One region of the Bradyrhizobium sp. SZCCHNRI2009 genome, then DNA from elsewhere that is predicted to be linked to it. Evidence: predicted binding sites of a transcription regulator. Region 1 holds the regulator's gene; the other holds the start of a gene.
What was found. The regulator HrcA, encoded in region 1, represses chaperone genes, less so after heat shock. The targets are predictions, from matches to a motif close to GTTAGCACTCNCNNNNNGNGAGTGCTAAC.
Positions count from the first base shown of each region.

Region 2: the regulator HrcA is predicted to act here: its motif matches at 4,562-4,590, upstream of groES (co-chaperone GroES).

Region 1 is NZ_JAUEUH010000005.1:491,364-499,329, forward strand. Features, by position in the region: gene dnaK (molecular chaperone DnaK) at 1-1,198, opposite strand, end outside; gene QX041_RS20630 (hypothetical protein) at 1,611-3,119, shown strand; gene QX041_RS20635 (hypothetical protein) at 3,329-4,264, shown strand; gene grpE (nucleotide exchange factor GrpE) at 4,421-5,041, opposite strand; gene hrcA (heat-inducible transcriptional repressor HrcA) at 5,174-6,262, opposite strand; gene rph (ribonuclease PH) at 6,427-7,140, shown strand; gene rdgB (RdgB/HAM1 family non-canonical purine NTP pyrophosphatase) at 7,137-7,781, shown strand; gene hemW (radical SAM family heme chaperone HemW) at 7,768-7,966, shown strand, end outside.
Region 2 is NZ_JAUEUH010000001.1:705,158-713,123, forward strand. Features, by position in the region: gene QX041_RS03205 (RtcB family protein) at 1-1,283, shown strand, start outside; gene lepB (signal peptidase I) at 1,442-2,224, shown strand; gene groL (chaperonin GroEL) at 2,476-4,116, opposite strand; gene groES (co-chaperone GroES) at 4,204-4,518, opposite strand; gene QX041_RS03225 (usg protein) at 4,898-5,182, shown strand; gene QX041_RS03230 (cupin) at 5,386-5,991, shown strand; gene QX041_RS03235 (acyltransferase family protein) at 6,213-7,966, shown strand, end outside.

The DNA.
Region 1 (7,966 bases):
CCAAGGTCTCGATGCCCAGGGACAGCGGGGTCACGTCGAGCAGCAGCACGTCCTTGACGTCGCCCTGCAGCACGCCGGCCTGAATGGCCGCGCCGATCGCCACCACCTCGTCGGGGTTGACGCCCTTGTGCGGCTCCTTGCCGAAGAACTGCTTCACCATCTCCTGGATCTTCGGCATGCGGGTCATGCCGCCGACCAGCACCACTTCGCCGATCTCGCCGGCGGTGAGGCCGGCATCCTTCAGCGCCTTGCGGCACGGCTCGATGGTCTTCTCGACGAGGTCGGCCACCAGCGCCTCGAACTTGGCGCGGGTCAGCTTCATCGTCAGATGCTTCGGACCGGACTGGTCCGCGGTGATGAAGGGCAGGTTGATCTCGGTCTGGGTGGTCGACGACAGCTCGATCTTGGCCTTCTCGGCAGCTTCCTTGAGGCGCTGCAAAGCGAGCTTGTCGTTGCGCAGGTTGATGCCCTGCTCCTTCTGGAATTCGTCGGCGAGGTAGCTGACCAGACGCATGTCGAAGTCTTCACCGCCGAGGAAGGTGTCGCCATTGGTCGACTTCACCTCGAACACGCCGTCGCCGATCTCCAGGATCGAGACGTCGAAGGTGCCGCCGCCGAGGTCGTACACGGCGATGGTGCCGGCCTTGGTCTTGTCGAGGCCGTAGGCGAGCGCGGCCGCGGTCGGCTCGTTGATGATGCGCAGAACCTCGAGGCCCGCGATCTTGCCGGCGTCCTTGGTGGCCTGACGCTGGGCGTCGTTGAAATAGGCGGGGACGGTGATGACGGCCTGGTCGACCTTCTGGCCGAGATGGGCTTCCGCGGTCTCCTTCATCTTCTGCAGGATGAAGGCGGAGACCTGCGAGGGCGAATAGGTCTTGCCGTCGGCCTCGACCCAGGCGTCGCCGTTGCCGGCCTTGACGATCTTGTAGGGGACGAGCTTCTTGTCCTTCTCGACCATCGGGTCGTCGTAGCGGCGGCCGATGAGGCGCTTGACCGCAAAGAAGGTGCGCTCGGGGTTGGTCACGGCCTGGCGCTTGGCCGGCTGACCGACCAGACGTTCGCCGTCGTCACTGAAGGCGACGATCGACGGCGTGGTGCGCATGCCCTCGGCGTTCTCGATGACTTTCGACGATTTGCCGTCCATGACGGCCACGCACGAATTCGTGGTGCCGAGATCGATCCCGATGACCTTTCCCATGGTCTCATATCCTTCTTTTTGCGGCAGGTTGGGTGGGGCCCTGACGGCGCCCCCATCCAAAACCCCCTCAGATCAAATGCTCGCGATATTGCGACGATGAGCGTCATATAGGAGGGGGGGAGTGGCCCGCAAGGACCGGACCAGGGGTTCGACCCCACGAAAATCACGGCAGCCGCCCGAGGTCATCATGGAGACAACAGAGCGGCCCATCGGGCCCCGTGGAACGGCGGCTCGGACCGGAGGCGACTGCGCGGGTCCACCTGTCGGCACATCGAACGGCTGGTGCGAAATGCAGGGTGTGCGATCGCCGGCAAGTGCGACAGACCCGGTACCGCTGATCTGCCCCAATGACCGAAATGCGTTGTTAACCCACGGGCTCTAGCCTGCCGCACTCCTGGGACGGGAATGAGGCATGGTCATCGACACCGATTGGGGCTTTCCGCAACGCGCGCGTGAAGCCGGCCAGGCCACGTTCCCGAGACTGCTGATCTGCGCCATCGTGGTTGCAGCCGCGTGGCTGCGGTACGTCCTTCCCCTCAATGTCGACGTCAGCTGGTGGCTCCTCGTCAGCGAGCGCATGCTCGATGGCCAGCGACTCTACGTCGACATCCTCGAGACGAATCCGCCCATGGCGGGATCGGTCTATCTTCTGGCGGTCGCACTGGCGCGTGCGATCCATCTCAGGCCCGAGCTGGCGACGAATATCCTGATCTTCGCACTGACCGCGGCATCCCTGACGCTGGTGTGGCTGGTGCTGCGGACATCGGCCCTGCGCCATCGGCTCGCGGACGGCCGGCTGGCGGCGTGGACGACCGCCCTGCTCCTGATCGCGCCGATGTATGATTTCGGCCAGCGGGAACATCTGGCCCTGATCACGATATTGCCGGCGATCGCGGTGTATATCCTGCGCGCCGAGGGCGAGCGGGTAGCCCCGACGGCCATCCTCATCGCCGGGCTCAGCGCCGGCCTCACGATGAGCTTCAAGCCCTATTTCGCCTTCAGCGTCGGCTTCTGCATTCTCGCCGCCGCCGCGCAGGCGCGCGACTGGCGCGTGCTGCTCGCGCTGGAGAACTGGATCGCCGCGGCCCTGGTGCTGCTCAACGCGGCGTGCATCTACCTGTTCTTTCCCGAATATTTCACGGTCATCTATCCGCTGGTCCGCGACGTCTATCTGCTTCTGAAGGCGCCCGTACCGACCATCCTCGTCACTCTGCCGATGGGCCTGTGGCTCGCCGCGGCAATCATCGTCCTCCTCCTGCAGCGCCGGCAATACGAGCGCGACGCGGCGTCCTTCACCACGCTGGCCGGATCGCTCGGCTTCCTGGTGTCGTTCGTCGCGCAGCAGAAAGGCTGGGGCTATCACGCCTACCCCATGGTCGCGCTGGCGCTGCTTGCCGCCGGCCTTGCGGTGTCGGCGATCGACAGCAGCCGCGACGCGCGACGCTGGCCGCGTGCCGCCACCGCTCTCGCCGGCGCCGTGCTGTTCGTGCAGACCTGCTTCTGGTTCAATGGCAGCGTCGACGTCCGGCAGATCGAAGCCCAGGTGGCGCGGCTCGGTCCGCACCCGAGCATGCTGGTGCTCAGCGCGGCTGCGGTCATCGGCCACCCCATGGTGCGGACCCTCGATGGCACCTGGATCTCGCGCCAGGAGGCGTTCTGGGTCCGGGAAATCGTTCGCCGCTCGCAACAGGACGGAACCATCGATTCACAGACGGCGCAGAGGCTCGCGCCCTACGTGGAACGCGAACGCGCCGGGATCGTCGCCGACTTCCGGAAACAGCCGCCCGACGTCGTCCTGATCGACAATCAGAACAGCGACTGGGGCGATTGGGCGCGTTCCGACCCCGAACTCAGGGCTCTGCTGGAGCCCTATGTGCTGGTACAGACCGTCGACGGCGTCGAAATCCTGAAGCGCAGCTAGCGCTGGACCATCCTGAATCCGCCTTTCGAGGCGAATTATCCGCGAAATGCGCCCCCGCGGGGGTCCCGCCAATCGCCGCAGGCGATCAAAACCGCGCGCCCGGCCTGTTGCGGGGGGCGTAAAGCCGCTAAAAGCGTGCCCGCCGAAGACCACGCTGGCGAGGATCCCGACCGCCTCGGCACGAGGCCTCGGTCAACGAGGCAATGTTGATGATGATCGTTCGATTTTTCGCCGCGGCCACCCTGCTGATGTCGCTGCTGCACCCCGCATTGGCCGCCGACGCCATATTTCCGCCCGGCGTCCGCATCGGGCTCGCGCCCCTGGTGGGGCTCGCCAAGGCCAAGACGTTCTCCGGCTTCGAAACCGAGGACCAGAGCGTCAAGGTGCTGCTGACCGAACTGCCGGCGGCCGCCTATGGCGAGGTGAAGAATGCGTTTACCGCCAATCCCGCCGGGACCGGCAGCGTCAAGCCGGAGAGCATCGAGACCGCTGCCGGCACCGCCTACTACACGGTGGAGAACGGCCGGGATGGCGCCACGCCAGTGCGGCGCTACTCGATGATCCTGCCCGGCAACGGCTTCTCCGGCTACGTGGCCGTGCAGATCCCGGAGACCGCGAGCCGGATCTATACCGACGATGCCGTGCGCCAGATGTTCGCCTCCGCCGTCGTCCGCAAGGACGTTCCGGTCGACGAGCAGCTCGCGATGATGCCGTTCAAGGTCACCGACCTCTCCGGGTTCAAGACCATCCGCACGCTCGGGCCGGGCGCCCTGATCCTGGCCGATGGCGAAGAGGACAAGGGCTTCGAGGCCGCGCCCTTCGTGGTGATCGGGCTGGTGGCCGGCGTCGCCCCGGAGGCAGGCGACCGCGCGCGCGTCGCGCAGCAGGCGGCCACCACCATTCCGGGCGTCCGCGAAGCGCGCATCACGATGTCCGAGCCGATCCGCATCGACGGCCAGCCGGCCTATGAGACCCGGATCGACGCCACCAGCGGCAAGGACAATACGCCGGTGACGGTGGTGCAGTGGCTGCGCTTCGGCGGGCCGAACACGTTGCGGATCATCGGCAGCGCGCCGCGCGACCAGTGGTCGGCGGCCTTCCCGCGCTTCCGCGCCGTCCGCGACGGCATCCAGCCGAGAGGCTGAGACCAGCCCGGCATCGGACGTCGTGATCACGTTGGCCACTCGCCGTGAGACGGACTACAAAGTCGCGCCGACAAACAAGAAGCCACGGGCATCGTTGCCCGTGGCTTGTTCATTCGATCGACAGGACGGCAGCGGGACGCCTGCCTAGGCTCGCCGTCAGGCGGCGCTGTTCGACTGATCGTTGCTCGCCGCCGGCGCCGCCTTCGCGCCACCCTTGGACACGCCGACCAGCGCGGGGCGCAGCACGCGCTCGCCGATCATGAAGCCGGCCTGCACGACCTGCACCACGGTACCGGACGGCACCGACGGATCCGGGACCTCGTACATCGCCTGCTGGAAGTTGGGGTCGAACTTCTGTCCCGTCGGATCGAACTTCTTGACGCCGTTCTTCTCCAGCGTGTTGAGCAGCGAGCGCTCGGTGAGCTCGACGCCCTCGATCAGCGACTTCAGGCCCGCATCGGCATTGGCGCGTGTCTCGGCCGGCACGGCATCGAGCGCGCGCTGCAGATTGTCGGCGATATCGAGCACGTCACGGGCGAAGCCGGTGATGCCGTACATGCGCGCATCGGCGACTTCACGGGCCGTCCGCTTGCGCAGGTTCTCCATCTCCGCGAGCGTGCGCAGCATCTTGTCGCGCGCGTCGGCCGCCTCCTTGGCAAGGGCCTCGGCCGAGCCGGCCTCAGGATCATCGGGCATGATGTAGGGCTTGGAGACGACGGGTTCGCTGGCCTGCGCCGGGTTTTCCGGATCATTCTTATGCAGGTCGGGATCGGTCATGGACAGACTCGCAAGTTCGGCTGACGGGTTTGGGGGATATGGGGCGGGATATCGTGCTTTGGGCGTCGAAAATCAAGCGCAGCCTGACCATTGCGCCCGGAGGCGCTGTCCGCGGGTGAACCAAGTCACGCGTCAGCCACCCAGCAGCCGGCTGACCAGACGCGCGGCATAATCGACCGTCGGAATCACCCGGGCATAGTTGAGCCGGGTCGGACCGATGACGCCGAGCACGCCGACGATGCGCCCCGTGGCGTCGGAATAGGGCGACACGATCGTCGACGAGCCCGACAGCGAGAACAGCTTGTTCTCCGAGCCGATGAAGATGCGGACACCTTCCGCGCTCTCCGCCCGTCCGAGCAGATCGACGACGCCGCGCTTGGTCTCGAGATCGTCGAACAGCCGCCGGACACGCTCGAGATCTTCGAGCGCATGCAGGTCCTCGAGCAGGTTGGCGTGGCCGCGCACGATGAGCTGCCGCTCGTCGCTGTCCCCTCCGGACCAGCTCGCGACTCCGGCGGCGATCACCTTCTGCGTCAACTGATCGAGCTCGGCACGGTCATGCGCCAGCGCGGTCTCGAGCTCGAGCCGCGCTTCCGCCAGCGTCCGTCCTCTGATGCGGGCATTGAGGAAATTGGACGCCTCGGTCAGCGCCGACGACGGCACGCCCGGCGGCAGGGTCAGGACCCGGTTCTCGACCTGTCCGTCTTCACCGACCAGAACGACGAGCGCGCGCTCGGGCTCGAGCCTGACGAACTCGATGTGCTTCAGGCGGGTGTTGGATTTGGCGGTGAGAACCACGGCAGCGGCACGGGTCAGACCCGACAGCCGGGTCAGCGCTTCGTCCAGCGCCGCTTCGACCGACTGCGCCTGGCCGACGGCCGCGAGCTGGCTCTGGATCGACTGCCGCTCGGCCTCCGTCATGTCGCCGACCTGCATCAGGGCGTCGACGAAGAAGCGCAGGCCAGCCTCGGTCGGCAGCCGGCCGGCCGAGGTGTGCGGCGCGTAGATGAGGCCGAGCTGCTCGAGATCGGCCATGACGTTGCGCACCGAGGCCGGCGACAGCGGAACCGCGATCAGCCGCGAAATGTTGCGCGAGCCGACCGGTTCGCCGGTCGCCAGATAGCTTTCGACGATCTGCCGGAAGATCTCGCGCGAGCGCTCGTTCAGGTGCGCCAGACCGGCCGGCGGTGTCATCAGGTTGATCGGATCGTGGTGGGCCACCAGATGCACTCCTCCCAGCTGCCTATAATGTGTCCATGCGGCGGCTCGGTGGCAAGCCGGTCGGCGCTCGCGGGCGAAGCCATGATAAACCCTTGCCGCTGCCGGTCCCGGCTCCTACAAGGCCCGTCAAAGTCGGTCTTTCGCGCGCTTTCACGGAGAGAATCATGCGGCCGAGCCGCCGTGCACCGGATGAACTGCGGGCCGTGAGCCTGGAACGCGGCGTCGTCAAATACGCCGAGGGCTCCTGCCTGGTGAAGTTCGGCGACACCCATGTCCTGGTCACCGCCACGCTCGAGGACCGGCTGCCGCCCTGGCTGAAGGGCCAGGGACGCGGCTGGATCACCGCCGAATACGGCATGCTGCCGCGCGCCACGCTGGAACGGACCCGGCGCGAGGCCTCCGCCGGCAAGCAGACCGGCCGCACCGTCGAGATCCAGCGCCTGATCGGCCGCTCGCTGCGCACCGCGATCGACCTGGAAGCGCTCGGCGAGCGCCAGATCACGGTCGATTGCGACGTGCTGCAGGCCGATGGCGGCACGCGCACGGCGTCGATCACCGGCGCCTGGGTGGCGCTGGCCGACTGCATCAAGTGGATGAAATCGCGCAACATGATCAAGACCGAGGTGCTGCGCGCCAACGTCGCCGCAATCTCCTGCGGCATCTACAACGGCACGCCGGTGCTGGATCTCGACTACGCCGAGGACTCCGAGGCCGAGACCGACGCCAATTTCGTCATGACCGGCGACGGCCGCATCATCGAGGTGCAGGGCACGGCGGAGAAGACGCCGTTCACCGAGGCCGAATTCCTGGCGCTGATGGCGCTCGCCCGCAAGGGCGTCGCGCGGCTGGTCGACCTGCAGAAGATGGCGGTCGCGTGAGCAGCCCGCACCGCAAGCTCACCGGTCGCATCATCATTGCGACCCACAATCCCGGCAAGCTTGCCGAGATGCGCGAGCTGCTCGCTCCCCATGGCGTCGAGGCGGTGTCGGCCGGCGATCTCGGCCTGGACGAGCCGGATGAGACCGGCGAGACCTTCCAGGCCAACGCCCGCATCAAGGCGGTCGCCGCGGCCAGAGCCGCGCAGCTTCCTGCCTTTGCCGACGATTCCGGCATCGTGGTTCATGCGCTCGATGGGGCGCCGGGGATCTATTCGGCGCGCTGGGCAGGACCGGACAAGGATTTCGCCGGCGCGATGACGCGCATCGAGCGCCTCCTGCAGGAGCGGGACGCGACTGGTGCCGACAAGCGTAGCGCCCATTTCGTCTCGGCGCTGTGCGTGGCGTGGCCGGACGGTCACGTCGAGGAGGTCGAGGCGCGGGTCGACGGCACCCTGGTCTGGCCGCCGCGTGGCACGGCGGGCTTCGGCTACGACCCGATGTTCCTGCCCGAGGGCCACGACCGGACCTTCGGCGAGATGACCAGCATCGAGAAACATGGCCTGCCGCCGCTCGGGCTCGGCCTGTCGCACCGGGCGCGCGCCTTCGTGAAACTCGCGGAGATCTGTCTTGAGCAGCGCTGACAGCGAAGCGTTCGGCGTCTATGTGCACTGGCCGTTCTGCCTGTCGAAATGTCCGTATTGCGACTTCAACAGCCACGTCCGGCATGCCGCCATCGATCAGGACCGCTTCGCCCGCGCCTTTGCGCAGGAGATCGCGACCACGGCCGCCCGCATTGGGCCGCGCACCGTCACGTCGATCTTTCTCG
Region 2 (7,966 bases), on a different contig from region 1:
GGCTGGCGACGGCCAATGCGATGCGGGCCGATGGCGCCGATGATGACGCGATCTTCGCCGCGCTGCAGGAACTGCAGCCGGCGGAGACGCTGATGCGCACCAACGGCGTGCCGTTCGCGATGCTGATCGAAGCCGACAACGAGCTGGAGCGCGCCAATGTCGCGGCGGTGACCCAGCACATGGATGCGTTGATGCGGGTGCCGACCATCGTAGCCGGCGCCGTGATGCCGGACGCCTGTCCGTCGGGAACGGCGCTCGGCACCATCCCGGTCGGCGGCGTGGTCGCCTGTGAGGACGCGATCCATCCGGGCTTCCATTCCTCCGACATTTGCTGCTCGGTGGCGGTGACGGTGTTCGCGCGCAAGGACGATCCCAAGCGCATTCTCGATGCGGTTCACGCCGTGACCCATTTCGGTCCCGGCGGACGCGACCGGCTGCATCAGCCGCCCGACGAGGTGATGGCAGGGTTCGAGGCCAACCCCTTCCTGAAGGGGCTCGAGCGCTTCGCGATCGGCCACTTCGCCACGCAGGGCGACGGCAACCACTTCGCCTATGTCGGCCATCTCAGGTCGACCGGGCAGGCGGCGCTGGTGACGCATCACGGCTCGCGCGGCTTCGGCGCACAGCTCTACAAGCGCGGCATGGCGGTGGCGAAGCGGCACACCGCGATCCATGCGCCGAAGGTCCCGGAGCACAGCGCCTGGATCAAGGCGTCGAGCGACGACGGCCGCGCCTATTGGGAGGCGTTGCAGGTCGCGCGGCTGTGGACCAGGGCCAATCACCACGCGATTCACGATCTCGCTGCGGCGAAGCTCGGCAACGCCGTCGCGGACCGGTTCTGGAACGAGCACAACTTCGTCTTCCAGAAGAGCGACGGCCTGTACTACCACGGCAAGGGGGCGACGCCGAACTGGTCCGGCTTCTCGGCTGACGATGACGGACGCACGATCGTGCCGCTCAACATGGCCGAGCCGGTGCTGATCCTGAAGCATCGCGACAACAAGGATGCGCTCGGCTTCGCGCCGCACGGCGCTGGCCGCAATCTCGGTCGGAAGGCGTTTTTGCGCGCGCATCGCCCGGAGATGCCCGAGGGCATCGATGCGCGGTTCTATTGCGGCAAGCCTGATTTGTCGGAGCTGCCGCAGGCCTACAAGAACGCGGCGTCGGTACGGGCGCAGATCGCACGGTACGGCCTCGGCGAGGTGACCGACGAGGTGATCCCTTACGGCTCGATCATGGCCGGTGACTGGGAAGCCGACGCGCCGTGGCGGAAGGGGCGATGAAGACTCCAAATCGGTGAGGTCGCCCACGGGCGGCCTCCTGTTGACGGGGCGGCAGGCGCCGGAGGTGATCAGCGGCCGCGTGGCCGCCGGTTCATTTGGCGATTGCGCATGGCCGGGCCTTCCATCATCCTCAGGCTGTGAAGAAGGGGGGAGACGCGATGACGAGCCTGGATGCGGGTGCAATCGGGCCGAAGCGCGAGCCGTGGTGGGCGATCGCGGGGATATTCATCGCGGGCTTTGCGCTGCTGTGCCTGCTGCTGGCCTCGCCGGTACTGATCCGCTCCTTCCTGTATCAGCCGTTCAACATCCCTTCATCCTCGAACATTCCAACGCTTCTCGTCGGCGATGTCTTCTTCGTGTCGAAATATCCCTACGGCTACAGCCGCTTCACTTGGCCGTTGTCATGGCCTTCCTCGTTGCCGCCGTCGGCGCGCATCTGGGGCGCGACACCTGCGCGCGGTGATGTGGTCGCGTTCTTCCTGCCGAAAGACAATGCGACCGTCTACATCAAGCGCGTCGTCGGACTGCCCGGCGATCGCGTCCAGATGAAGGATGGAGTGCTCTACATCAACGATACGGCCGTCGAGCGCGAGCGGGTCGAGGATCTGACCGGAGAGGCTGCCTGCGGCGGCGATGCCAACGAGCGCGTCAAGCGTTGGCGCGAGACGTTGCCGAACGGGGCAAGCTACGAGACGCTGGATTGCCTGGACCACGGCTTCTTCGACAATACCAACGTCTTCGTCGTGCCGCCCGGGCGGCTGTTCATGCTCGGCGACAACCGCGACAACTCGACCGACAGCCGTGTGCTTGGCACCATCGGCTATGTGCCGATCGAGAATGTCATCGGCCGCGCCACGATGATCTTCTTCTCGGCCACGAGCGCCGAGAAAGGCAAGCCGGGCCGGATCCGTTTCGAGCGGATCGGGACGATGGTGAAGTAGGGCGGCGCGGAGCCCGTAGCCCGCATGAGCGAAGCGACATGCGGGATCACCTGGTCGGTTCGTGACACCCCGGATGTCGCTCCCGCCTGCGCCCTTCGGGATGCGGCGTGCGCTCATCTGAACTACGCATTGAATGCATCGGGGGCATGAGCCCGAAACCGAGGCTGGCGATGCGACAATTCCAGCACAAACGAAAACCCCGGCATCGCTGCCGGGGTTTTGCAATTGTCGTCTGCGACGAAGCGTCGGACTTAGAAGTCCATGCCGCCCATGCCGCCGCCCGGAGGCATCGCGGGGCCGCCGGCGTTCTTCTTCGGCAGCTCGGCGACCATGGCTTCGGTCGTGATCAGCAGCGCAGCCACGGAGGCGGCGTTCTGGATCGCGGCGCGAACCACCTTGGTCGGGTCGATGATGCCCTTGGAGACCAGGTTGCCGTACTCGCCGGTCTGGCTGTCGAAGCCATAGGCGTACTGGTCCTTCTCCAGGATCTTGCCGACGATGACCGAGCCGTCCTCGCCCGCGTTGATCGCGATCTGGCGGGCCGGGGCGGAGAGCGCCTTGCGGACGATCTCGATGCCGGTCTTCTGGTCGTCGTTCTTGGTGCGCAGGCCCTTGAGCTGCTCGGACGCCCGGAGCAGGGCGACGCCGCCGCCCGGCAGGATGCCTTCCTCGACAGCCGCGCGGGTCGCATGCATCGCGTCATCCACGCGATCCTTGCGCTCCTTGACCTCGACCTCGGTCGCGCCGCCGACGCGGATCACCGCGACGCCGCCCGCGAGCTTGGCCAGACGCTCCTGCAGCTTCTCACGGTCGTAGTCCGAGGTGGTCTCCTCGATCTGCGCCTTGATCTGCTGAACGCGCGCCTCGATGTCGGCCTTCTTGCCGGCGCCGTTGACGATCGTGGTGTTCTCCTTGTCGATCATCACCTTCTTGGCGCGGCCGAGCATGGAGAGGTTGACGTTCTCGAGCTTGATGCCGAGATCTTCCGAGATCGCCTGGCCGCCGGTCAGGATCGCGATGTCCTGCAGCATGGCCTTGCGGCGATCGCCGAAGCCCGGAGCCTTGACGGCCGCGACCTTCAGGCCGCCACGGAGGCGGTTGACGACGAGCGTAGCCAGCGCCTCGCCCTCGACGTCCTCGGCGACGATGACCAGCGGCTTGCCGGTCTGCACCACGGCCTCGAGCAGCGGCAGCAGCTCGTTCAGCGACGACAGCTTCTTCTCGTTGATCAGGATGTAGGCGTCATCCATCTCGACGCGCATCTTGTCGGCGTTGGTGACGAAGTAGGGCGAGATGTAGCCGCGGTCGAACTGCATGCCCTCGACGACGTCGAGCTCGGTCTCGAGCGACTTGGCTTCCTCGACGGTGATGACACCCTCGTTGCCGACCTTCTTCATGGCGTCGGCGAGGAACTTGCCGATCTCGGCGTCGCCGTTGGCGGAGATGGTGCCGACCTGGGCGATCTCGTCGTTCGACGTGACCTTCTTGGAGTTCTTGACGAGGTCGGCAACGACCGCCTCGACCGCGAGGTCGATGCCGCGCTTCAGATCCATCGGGTTCATGCCGGCGGCAACCGCCTTGGCGCCTTCGCGCACGATGGCCTGGGCCAGCACGGTCGCGGTGGTGGTGCCGTCGCCGGCCGCATCAGCGGACTTCGAGGCGACCTCGCGCACCATCTGCGCGCCCATGTTCTCGAACTTGTCGTCGAGCTCGATCTCCTTGGCGACGGTGACGCCGTCCTTGGTGATGCGCGGCGCGCCGAACGACTTGTCGAGGACGACGTTGCGGCCCTTCGGACCGAGCGTGACCTTGACGGCATTGGCGAGGATGTCCACGCCGCGCAGCATGCGGTCGCGAGCGTCGACGCCGAACTTTACGTCTTTTGCTGACATATTGGGTTTCCCTGAGTTGAATTGGTCGTCTCACCCTGGGCAGGGCGCCCGCAGGCGCTCCTCAGGGTGAGCGTTGAGCGGGTTGGCTTAGGCGGCCTTCTTCTTCGACGCGGTGTCGGTGAGCACGCCCATGATGTCGCTTTCCTTCATGATCAGCAGCTCGTGGCCGTCGATCTTGACCTCGGTGCCCGACCACTTGCCGAACAGCACGCGATCACCGACCTGGACGTCGAGCGGGACCAGCTTGCCGCTCTCGTCGCGGGCGCCCGGGCCCACCGCGATCACTTCGCCCTGCGAGGGCTTTTCCTTGGCCGAGTCGGGGATGATGATGCCGCCAGCGGTCTTCTCTTCGGCGTCGATGCGCTTGACCACGACGCGGTCGTGAAGCGGACGGAAAGCCATACAGTCCTCCTAAGCTATTGAGGCGATTGTCAGTTTCTGGAAATTTGGCAGTCGGCGCCGGCGAGTGCCAGCACGCAGGCTGGATTTAGGGGAGAGCATTCAGCCGGGCAAGGGCTTGTAGCAGAAAAATTAGCAGTCAACTGCGGGCTCTGCCAAAGCGTTCCGATAGCGTTAACGGGAGCGGAACGAACCATGAAACCCCGTATTAGCACCTGGGCTAAGTGGCTGCTAATGCAGCATTTTTCAACATGTCGTTAAACATTTAAGCTTGAGATGGGTTGAGGACATGCGTCACATTTCTAGGCAGTGAGCGCATCTTTGCCGGGTGGCTCCATCCCGGATGGCCACACGGACATGCGCTCCAGAAACGGAGGTTGGCATGGTGTCGAAGGTTGAGGTTTCCGAGGACTTTCGGAAACAGGTGCTGGGTTACGGGCTGACGACGGCGCAGATCCTGTATCGGATGCCGGACCATCGCTCGCTGCTGCAGACCTATGTCTGGCAGAACTACGACCTGTTTCCGAAATTCCCGGCGCTGCAGGACTTCCTGGCGTTCTGGCAGGAGAAGATCGAGGGTCCGCTGTATTCGGTCACGGTGGCGCATTCCAAGCTGATCAAGCCGGCCGAGCTGCGCGCCGTCGACGGCGTCTTCCGGCTGCATTGAGGCTGACAGCCACCGCTGCCGCCTCATGAGATTCCGGGGCGCGCGAAGCGCGAGCCCGGAATCCATCGGGCGGCAGAACGCGCGGAGGAATGGATTCCGGGCTCGTGCTTCGCACGCCCTGGAATGACGACCTTTGTTGGAGCGGCTGCTGGGACTCTCCAATATGTGCTACCCTCGCGACGAGGATACGCAGGGAGAGCACCATGGCCACCAAGAGCCGGACGACCAAGCCCGCATCACGCGCCGCCGCCAAGTCAGCGGCGCTGAAGACCGGCAAGAGCAGTAAGGCGACGGCGAAGGCCGTTACGAGAACTAGCGCCAAGCCGCTGGCGAAGACGCCCGCCAAGCCGGGCCGGGCGGCTGCGCCCTCGGCGCGCAAGGCGCTGGCGAGCAAGGGGCGACCAGCGCCGGCGCCGCGCCGCCGCAAACAGAAGGTCGCGATCAGCCATCACCGCGAGGAGGACTTCAAGGCCGACGGCCTGCGCGCCTATGCCCATTACCGCGACCTCGGCATCGCCGACGCGACGCACGGTTTGGCGCGCGCGCATGTCATCCGCATGCTGCCGCCGTGCAATCCGCAGGAAGTCTCCAAGCTGCACACCCATGCGGTCGACTTCCAGATGGTCTATGTGCTCAAGGGCTGGGTGAAGAGCTACCTCGAAGGCGTCGGCGAGACGCTGATGCAGGAGGGCAGCTGCTGGACCCAGCCGCCGAAGATCCGGCACATGATCCTCGACTATTCCGACGACGTCGAGCTGCTGGAAGTGATCCTGCCGGCCGACTTCAAAACCGTCGAACTGTCGACGTAAAGCCGACAGAAATGGATGGAAACATTTGCGCGCGATGGACGGCGGTCCCATCGCGCGTGTGTGTTGACATCCGGTCTCGCGTCACTGGGACGGATGGGCCGGCGACGAATCCGTAAGAGGTGTTCGCCGCGGGCTTGCGTAAAGGCGTACCCGTCCCGTTGCCGCGCTTCGTCGTCCAGTTCGCTCCCACGATCCCGCGCGCGCCTCGCACGCGCGCATCGATGCAGCCCCGCTTCGCCAGCGCGGGCGCCGGCTCGGCTTCGGGTGTAGGACATCGCGAGGACATCGACTGGCTGCGCGCCATCGCGGTGCTCTCCGTCGTCGCATTCCATTTCGAGGCGCCGGCGATCTTCGGCGGCTTCGTCGGCGTCGACATCTTCTTCGTCATCTCCGGCTACCTGATCACCGGCATCATCGCCGCGGAGATCGGGGCGGGCCGCTTCTCGTTCGTGCAATTCTACGAGCGGAGGGTGCGGCGGCTGCTGCCGGCGCTCTACGCCATGGTGGCGTTCGCGGCGCTCCCGGCGTCGCAGGACATGCTGGGCTCCGAGCGCGCCGAATTCTTCCGTTCCGCGGCCGCCGTCGTCACCTTCACTTCGAACGTCTTCTTCTGGCAGCAGTCGGGCTATTTCGACCACGCCGCGGTGGAGAAGCCGCTGCTGCACGCCTGGTCGCTCGCGGTCGAGGAGCAGTTCTATCTGGTGCTGCCGATCGTGGTCTGGGCCGTGTTGCTGATAGCGCGCGGCCGCAGGCTGGCGCTGACTTTCACGCTGGCGCTGCTGGCTGCCGGCTCGTTCGCGCTCGGTTTGCTGCTGATGCGCGAGGGCGCGTCCGCGAGCGCATTCTTCCTCAGCCCGCCGCGCGCCTGGGAATTCCTGCTCGGCAGCCTGGTCGCGATATCCGGCCTTCACGCACCGCGGCCTGGTCTCGCACGGCGCGGCGCCCGCGCGCTGTCGCTGCTGCTGATGGCGGTGCCGATTCTGGCGCTGCGCCCCGGACCGGGTTTCCCCGGCGTCGACGCGCTGGCGCCATGCCTTGGTGCCGCGCTGTTCCTGTGGAGCGGCGCCGGCGTGGCCAACGTGCCGCGTAGCCCGCTATCGCCGCTCGGCGTGGCGGCGTTCTTCGGCCGCATTTCCTATTCGCTGTATCTGTGGCACTGGCCGTTGTTCGCCTTCGCGCGCTTCGCCAAGCCCGGCCTCGCGCTCGACGGCTGGGAGCGGGTGGCGTTGTTCGCGCTCACGGTCGCAGTCGCCACGCTGTCCTGGCGCTTCATCGAGCAGCCGTTCCGCCATCGCAAACTCGCAGTGACCCCGCGCGCGGCCTTCGGTCTTGCGGCGCTGGCAAGCCTGCTGCTGCTGGCCGGCAGCGGCGTGGGTCTGTTGCGCGCCGGCGCCGTGTCGGACGCCGACCGCGCGGCGCAGCGGCTGGACGCCTACAACGCCTACGACATGAAGCCGGTCTATCGCTACGGCACCTGCTTCACGACGCCGGACGGGCGCGTGCCCGAGGATTGTCTCCGTCCAGTGCCTGGCAAGACCAACTTGCTGCTGTGGGGCGACAGCTTTGCCGCGCACTACTACCACGGCCTCAAGGCCGAGCTCGATCCGGACACCGTCAACATCATGCAGGCGAGCCAGCCCACCTGCATGCCGACCTTCAACGCGGAGACGCAGGGCGTGGCCGCCTGCCGCGCGCTGGCGGCCCAGATGCGCGACTACTTCGCGGCGCACCGGCCCGATCTGGTGGTGATGTCAGCAGATTGGCTCGAAGATGCCCGATCGCCGCGCTTTGCCGGAATGGTGCGCGACCTCAGGTCGACCCTGTCTCGGCTCAGTGATGCCGGCATTCCGGTGGTGCTGCTCGGTCCCTCCGTGCAATTCCGGGCGCGGCTGCCCTCGATGCTGGCGCGCGCCACCTTGCGCGGCATGGCGTCGGATCCCGTTGCGTTCGTCCGATCCGATATCTTTGCGCTGGA